Regions from separate parts of the Ornithinibacillus liuyingii genome, predicted to be linked through region 1. Evidence: a T-box and tRNA genes for the amino acid it is inferred to sense, from the RefSeq annotation. Region 1 holds a T-box; the other holds one or more tRNA genes.

The links. A T-box is a leader RNA that pairs with one kind of tRNA and senses whether it is charged. The one in region 1 lies ahead of alaS (alanine--tRNA ligase), so its partner is inferred to be a tRNA-Ala.
Region 2: it has a tRNA-Ala gene. The T-box ahead of alaS (alanine--tRNA ligase) is inferred to sense a tRNA for this amino acid. The anticodon was not compared.

What each region holds. Positions count from the first base shown of each region.
Region 1 covers NZ_JBPWOS010000005.1:234,951-238,386, forward strand. The annotation lists gene recD2 (SF1B family DNA helicase RecD2) at 1-12, shown strand, start outside; gene ACSKT4_RS08850 (hypothetical protein) at 87-281, shown strand; gene ACSKT4_RS08855 (AI-2E family transporter) at 327-1,394, shown strand; T-box leader at 1,437-1,640, shown strand; gene alaS (alanine--tRNA ligase) at 1,770-3,436, shown strand, end outside.
Region 2 covers NZ_JBPWOS010000010.1:33,538-36,973, forward strand. The annotation lists gene ACSKT4_RS14000 (hypothetical protein) at 1-93, shown strand, start outside; gene nagZ (beta-N-acetylhexosaminidase) at 118-1,797, opposite strand; tRNA gene ACSKT4_RS14010 (tRNA-Ala) at 1,936-2,008, shown strand; gene ACSKT4_RS14015 (DUF4870 domain-containing protein) at 2,312-2,641, opposite strand; gene ACSKT4_RS14020 (prolyl oligopeptidase family serine peptidase) at 2,820-3,436, shown strand, end outside.

The DNA.
Region 1 (3,436 bases):
GATTTCATGTAAGTAGGTATATTTTGGAGAAAAAGGGAAAGCATAACATAATACTTATAAATTATTTCCAGGAGAGATTAGTATTTATGTTAATGCGATGCCCGAATTGTAGTAGTAAAGATATAGGAAAAATTGGTTCACAGCAGTACTATTGCTGGAATTGTTTTGTAGAAATGTCTGTATCAGGTAATGAATTAACCGTGCATCAAGTTGAAGCGGATGGAAGTTTAAGCTCGCTCAATGATTTATTTACAGAAGAAGAAAGAAAACTAGAATGGTAATCCTTTAGTTTTGAACAAAAATTCCTGACTAAAGGGGTGTACCAGATGTTTTCTCAAAAAAAACCGATTCATTTTCTTTATTATATCGTGACAGGGATATTTGTATTTTTATTTATTTATTTGCTTGTAAAGCTTTTTCCTTATTATAAGGCGTTCTTCTCCTTCCTGTTGCATGTAGCAGCACCCTTTTTGATTGCCAGTTTAATCGCCTATTTACTGTATCCTATTGTCCAGAAAATTCATCAATACAATATTCCTAGAAGTATTGCAATTTTATTGATATACATTCTATTTTTCGGTGGACTTGGTTATTTAATTTATCGTGTCTATCCTGCAGCTGTGGCACAATTACGGGATTTAAATGCGTATTTACCACAGTTGATAGCTATGTATCAAGATCTTATCTATCAAGTTTATGCTTCTACCTCATTTTTACCGGAAACCGTCCATGATAGGATTGAAGAGACTATTCTGTCGATTGAATCGAGTCTTGACGGATGGATAGGTAAGTTAGTTGGAGGCGTAACCAAAATTATCGATTTTATTGTTTTGTTAACGGTTATTCCGGTATTAGTTTTTTATTTCTTAAAGGATTATGAGAAAATCAAAGGATATGTCAAACGATTTATACCGTCTAAGTATCGCGATAATTCTAGTAATCTTGTCCATGCCATTGATGAAGGCTTAGGTGGATATTTGCGTGGGCAATTATTAGTTAGTCTATTTGTTGCCATAGCGTCATATATTGTGTTTCAATTTTTGGGATTGAATTATGCCTTGCTACTTGCTATATTTATGGGCATTATGAATTTCATACCATATTTTGGACCAATTATAGGAGCAGTTCCGGCGGTATTAATTGGTTTAACCGTTTCGGGAAAAATGGTCCTGTTCATCGTTATTGGTGTATTTGTTATTCAATTAATTGAGAGTAATTTACTCTCCCCATACATCGTTGGTAGAAGTACAAGAATTCATCCGGTTGTCATCATTTTCGCTTTATTACTAGGTGGTAAAATTGGTGGCGTCTTAGGAATGGTAGTGGCGGTACCTGCATTTACGATATTGCGGGTCATTATGAAACATACTTGGATTATGATTAGAGAAAATTGACTTTTTAGGTAAAGTTATCTATAATATCGCTATCAATAATTATTTAATACGATGAAGGTTCTGAGTACATGGCACTCGATTTTCTAGAGAGAGGTTTCCTAGGCTGTAAGAAATCTTAAATTAGAACCATGGAAAGCTAAACCTGAGTACGGCTAATCCCCGTCGGTTTCATACCGTTATCATGCTTAAGTGATGGATAGTAATGTCCATAATTAGGGTGGTACCGCGAATAATCTCGTCCCTGCAAATATTGCAGAGAGGAGATTTTTTTATTGGTGTATTTTCTACTTATAGCATGTAAATGAACTGTAGCGTGCTAATATGCATTGGACACCCGAAAAATCAATTATGAATAATTTTAAAAGGAGGATATAGATGAAAAATTTAACATCTGCTCAAATTAGACAAATGTATTTGGACTTCTTCCAAGAAAAAGGCCACAGAGTGGAACCAAGTGCTTCACTAGTCCCACAAGATGATCCAACATTATTATGGATAAATAGTGGGGTAGCGACATTAAAGAAATATTTTGATGGTCGTGTCATTCCAGAAAATCCCCGGATTGTTAACGCTCAAAAATCAATCCGTACAAATGACATTGAAAATGTAGGGTATACAGCAAGACACCATACATTCTTTGAAATGTTAGGGAACTTCTCTATTGGAGATTATTTTAAAAAAGAAGCCATTGCATTCGCATGGGAATTTTTAACGAGTGAAAAATGGTTAGGCTTAGATCCAGATAAGCTATCTGTAACTGTTCACCCGGAAGATGATGAAGCGTATGAAATGTGGTTAAACGATATTAAGCTGCCGAAAGAACGAATCATTCGTTTAGAAGAAAACTTCTGGGATATCGGTGAGGGTCCAAGTGGTCCGAATACTGAAATCTTCTATGATCGTGGAGAAAGCTATGGCAAAGATCCAAATGATCCAGAATTATATCCCGGTGGGGAGAACGACCGATACTTAGAGGTGTGGAACTTAGTATTCTCACAATTCAATCATAATCCAGATGATACGTATACACCACTTCCTAAGAAGAATATCGATACAGGAATGGGATTAGAACGTATTGTCTCCGTAATTCAAGATGTACCAACTAACTTTGAAACAGATTTATTCATGCCAATTATTAAGAAAACAGAGCAATTAGCAAATGTAAAGTATGGGGTAGCGAAAACGAGTGATACAGCGTATAAAGTAATTGCTGACCATATCAGAACGGTAAGTTTTGCTATTAGTGATGGGGCACTACCATCAAATGATGGAAGAGGCTATGTATTAAGAAGACTAATACGTCGAGCAGTTCGATTTGCGAAAGAAATTGGAATCGAAAAACCATTTATGTACGAATTAGTTAAAACGGTTGGAGAAATCATGAAAGATTTCTATCCTACTGTCCTACAGCAACATGACTTTATACAAAATATTATCAAAGTAGAAGAAGAACGCTTCCATGAAACCTTGAATGAAGGGCTAGATATCCTAACTACTATTATTGAGAAAGAAAAAGGGAAAGGTTCAACTGTTTTCCCAGGTGAGGAAGTATTCCGACTTTATGATACGTATGGTTTTCCTAAAGAATTAACAGCAGAATATGTGGAACAATTAGGATTTAGTATAGACGAAGCTGGATATGATAGAGAAATGGAAAAACAGCGTGAACGCGCTAGAAACGCTCGACAAAAGGTAGATTCTATGCATGTTCAAGATGAAGTGTTTAGTAAATTAGACGTGGAGAGTGAATTTATCGGATATGATAGTTTAGAATCCGATACGAAGATAGTGGCATTATTGAAGGATGGAGAATTAGTAGAGCGTGCTAAGAAAGATGAAGAAGTATTGATTTTCCTACAAGAAACGCCATTTTACGCGGAAAGTGGCGGTCAAATTGCAGACCATGGAATAATCAGTAGCAGTAATGGGAATGCTTCTGTGAAACATGTACAAAAGTCACCTAAATCACAAAACATTCACCGTGCTGTTGTAGAAGATGGTGAACTACGTGTTGGTGATCTTGTTAAAGCGATGGTGGATTC
Region 2 (3,436 bases), on a different contig from region 1:
AATGAACCACTTCCTTTTCAAACAAAAATCCCTACCATTCTCGCCGATCCACCGTATAAGCTTTTTGATGCGCTATTTTATTGGGAGGACTAACAATAGGAACTTACCAGAAAGCCCCTATTGCTGCTCCTCTTTAATTTTTTTATTAATCTGTTCCAGGTCATAATATGCTACCTGCTCATCGGTAATCTGATATTTTCCCTTTACAGCTAATATTCTTTGAACACTCTCGTTTATTCGCTCTTCACTGATTTCACCTTTTTCAACAGCAGACTTAATTGCCTCAATTGAACGAACGATATCGTTATATTCCTTACTAATTAAAATCACATCACTTCCAGCTTTTACAGATTGAACAGCAGCCTCTCCCGGTTCATAATGATTGACTATTGCATCCATATTCATATCATCGGTTACAATAACACCATCAAAATGTAGCTCCTCCCTTAGTAAATCCGTCATAATCGCTTTGGACATCGATGACGGAAATTCTGAGTCGAGTAAAGGGAAAAGTATATGCGCAACCATGACGACATCAGCGCCCTCATCAATCGCATCGATAAATGGGATAAGCTCTAATTCATGTAACGCCTCTAAACTCTTATCTATTTGAGGAAGTTCTAGATGTGAATCAACTGATGTATCCCCATGTCCTGGAAAATGCTTGACTACTGGTATAATATCATTCGCTTCCGTACCCTTCATCGTCTGAATGCCAAGGGTACTTACTAAACTTGGATTATCTCCAAAGGAACGGTCGCCAATTACGGGATTTTTAGGATTGCTGTTCACATCGATTACTGGAGCATAGTTCATATTCATACCAAATGCGTGTAACGCTTCTGCTAATATACTTCCTATTTGGTACGACAATTTAGGGTCATTCCGTAAACCAATCTCTTTATTAGTAGGCAGTTCTTCAAGGCCTGGAAGTCTAGTTACCCGGCCGCCCTCCTGATCGACAGATAAAAACAATGGAATTGGATTGACCGAATTTACACGTTTAATTCCATTCACTAGCTGCAAAGACTGCGAATAGCTAGTTAAATTTTTACGAAAGAATATAATGCCACCAACCTTATAATTTTCAAGTAAACGTATTGTTTCTGGTTCTGGTGTTGTCCCCTCAATCCCAGCCATAATCATTTGGCCTATTTTTTCATCAAGAGTCAACGTCTCTAGAACGCTTGGTTGATTACTGGTTAACTTAGTAGGGTCAATCGATAATGAAATATGATGGAGTGCTGGATTACCCTCCTTATCTGTTGGTCTTGGCAGCACCCATTTTAGTTGGTATGTACCGTTCACTTGATACACGAGAATAATTTGGTCCACTTGATCATCTTCATAATAACGTTGTTCATCTGCTTCACCTAACGACTTGATAATATCAGCAAAGCGTATGTCTGAGAGCCTATCTTCAAAGGAACGGATATCGAATATAATATCCCCATTATAGCCCAAGGCTACTTTCTTATCTGGATAATCGATATATACAGTCTCACCGGAAGGACTTGAATCAGCGGGATCTCCCCATTGATCGGTAACATCATCCAATAGTGTCTCCCCAGCAATGAATGATACTCCGGGTAGTTTGCCCTCCTTCGCTTGTGCTTGTATATCAGAAATGAATCGGTTTATCGAACTTTGTTGATCAAGACTTTTTTCAACAGGATGATGCCTTGCCTGCTGCGCATCCTTCACAGAAGAAGTACTTCGATTATCTGCATTATTTACGATAGCTAATGTTATGAGAAGGATTACGGTGATACCAATAATAACCAGAAATCTTTTCATTAAACACACTCCCTCTCCTTTATTCTATCCTTTGATTAGACGAAATATCCGAGAAGTGTCTTTTTCCTTTCACTATACTCGTAATCTAACAGTATTGAAATAAAGCGAAGGAATGATTATAATATTACTAGAATGTTTGGGGCATTAGCTCAGCTGGGAGAGCGTTGCACTGGCAGTGCAAAGGTCAGCGGTTCGAGCCCGCTATGCTCCATTACTTTTTTACTTCAAGAATCTTCCTCAGTTCCTTTAAAACAAGAGTCTCCCTCACTATCCAATCATTCTTATCCAAACGAACCATCAAACTTTCATTTTGCTCAATAGCTTCATCTAGGGACACCCACTTAGGGGCTTTTTATATTTCTTATAGTCCAGAAAATAAGGTAGCAAGACATCTCTATCATTCCGTTGGTTTTGTAGAGACATGCATCATGGTAGATGGAGAAATTGTAGCTAAGCTTATCATGTAACACGAGAAAACGTTCAAGCACCTGAGCTTGAACGTTTTCTCCCTTTACTAATTATTAATAAATCGGATAACCAATGGAATACGATATGTCTCCCCTTGATATGCTTTAACTGCAGCAACGATAGTTAGGATAAACCACACAATACCAACCACTACGATTAACAAGAATCCAATTAAGATGATCATTAAAATACTACTAACGATCGAGTAAATCGTAAAGGAAATAATAAAGTTAAAATACTCCTTCCCATGATAGTCGACAAAATCTGAACTATCCCGTTTAATTAGCCAAATTAATAAAGGACCTAGCACCGGAAACGGAAAACTCAACACGTACAATAACATGGCAAACAAGCGATCATCTTCAGTAGAACCCATTTTATCTCCTCCAACGTTTTTAATTTGAGTTTATTATACCTTTATTTATATATAACAAGTATACATTTATTATGAATATTTTTATTTACGATACTCGAAGTTTTTTCAATAATAAAAAGGATTTAAGCCAACTTTCTCGAATATTAATGTAAGTAGCTATATTACAGGGGGGACGAACATGATAACAGTAAAAAAAGATTCGATTATAGAAGATTACCATGGTACAAAAGTAAGTGACCCATATAGATGGTTAGAGGATGCTAATTCTAGTGAAACAGTGGAATGGAGTAACTGGATGGGAAAACAATGCTACGATTATTTTGCCCCAATCGGTACTCGCGATACAGATAGAAAGAGATTAGAGGAACTGTGGAATTATCCTAAATATTTTGTACCAAAGAAGATTAAGGACAAGCTATACTATCAAAAGAATGATGGACTACAAAATCAAGCCATCCTTTTCCGAAAAGACAATGAAAAGGAGACAGTCGTGCTAGATCCTAATAAACTTAGTGAAGACGGAACAGTCGCGATGACGAATTACGCCTTCAGTAAAGACGGCAAGTACTTAGCTTACGCAACCTCTACCCACGGAAGTGACTGGCAAGAGATTCGCGTCTTGGATTTAGCGACAGGCACTGATTTAGAGGACCATATCCAACATGTTAAATTTACTAGTATTATATGGTCTCCTGATAGCTCTGGATTCTTCTATAGCCGTTTTCCAGAACCAGGTAGTGTAGCACCTGAGGACGAAAGTAATTATAATAAAGTTTACTTCCATCGTATCGGGGA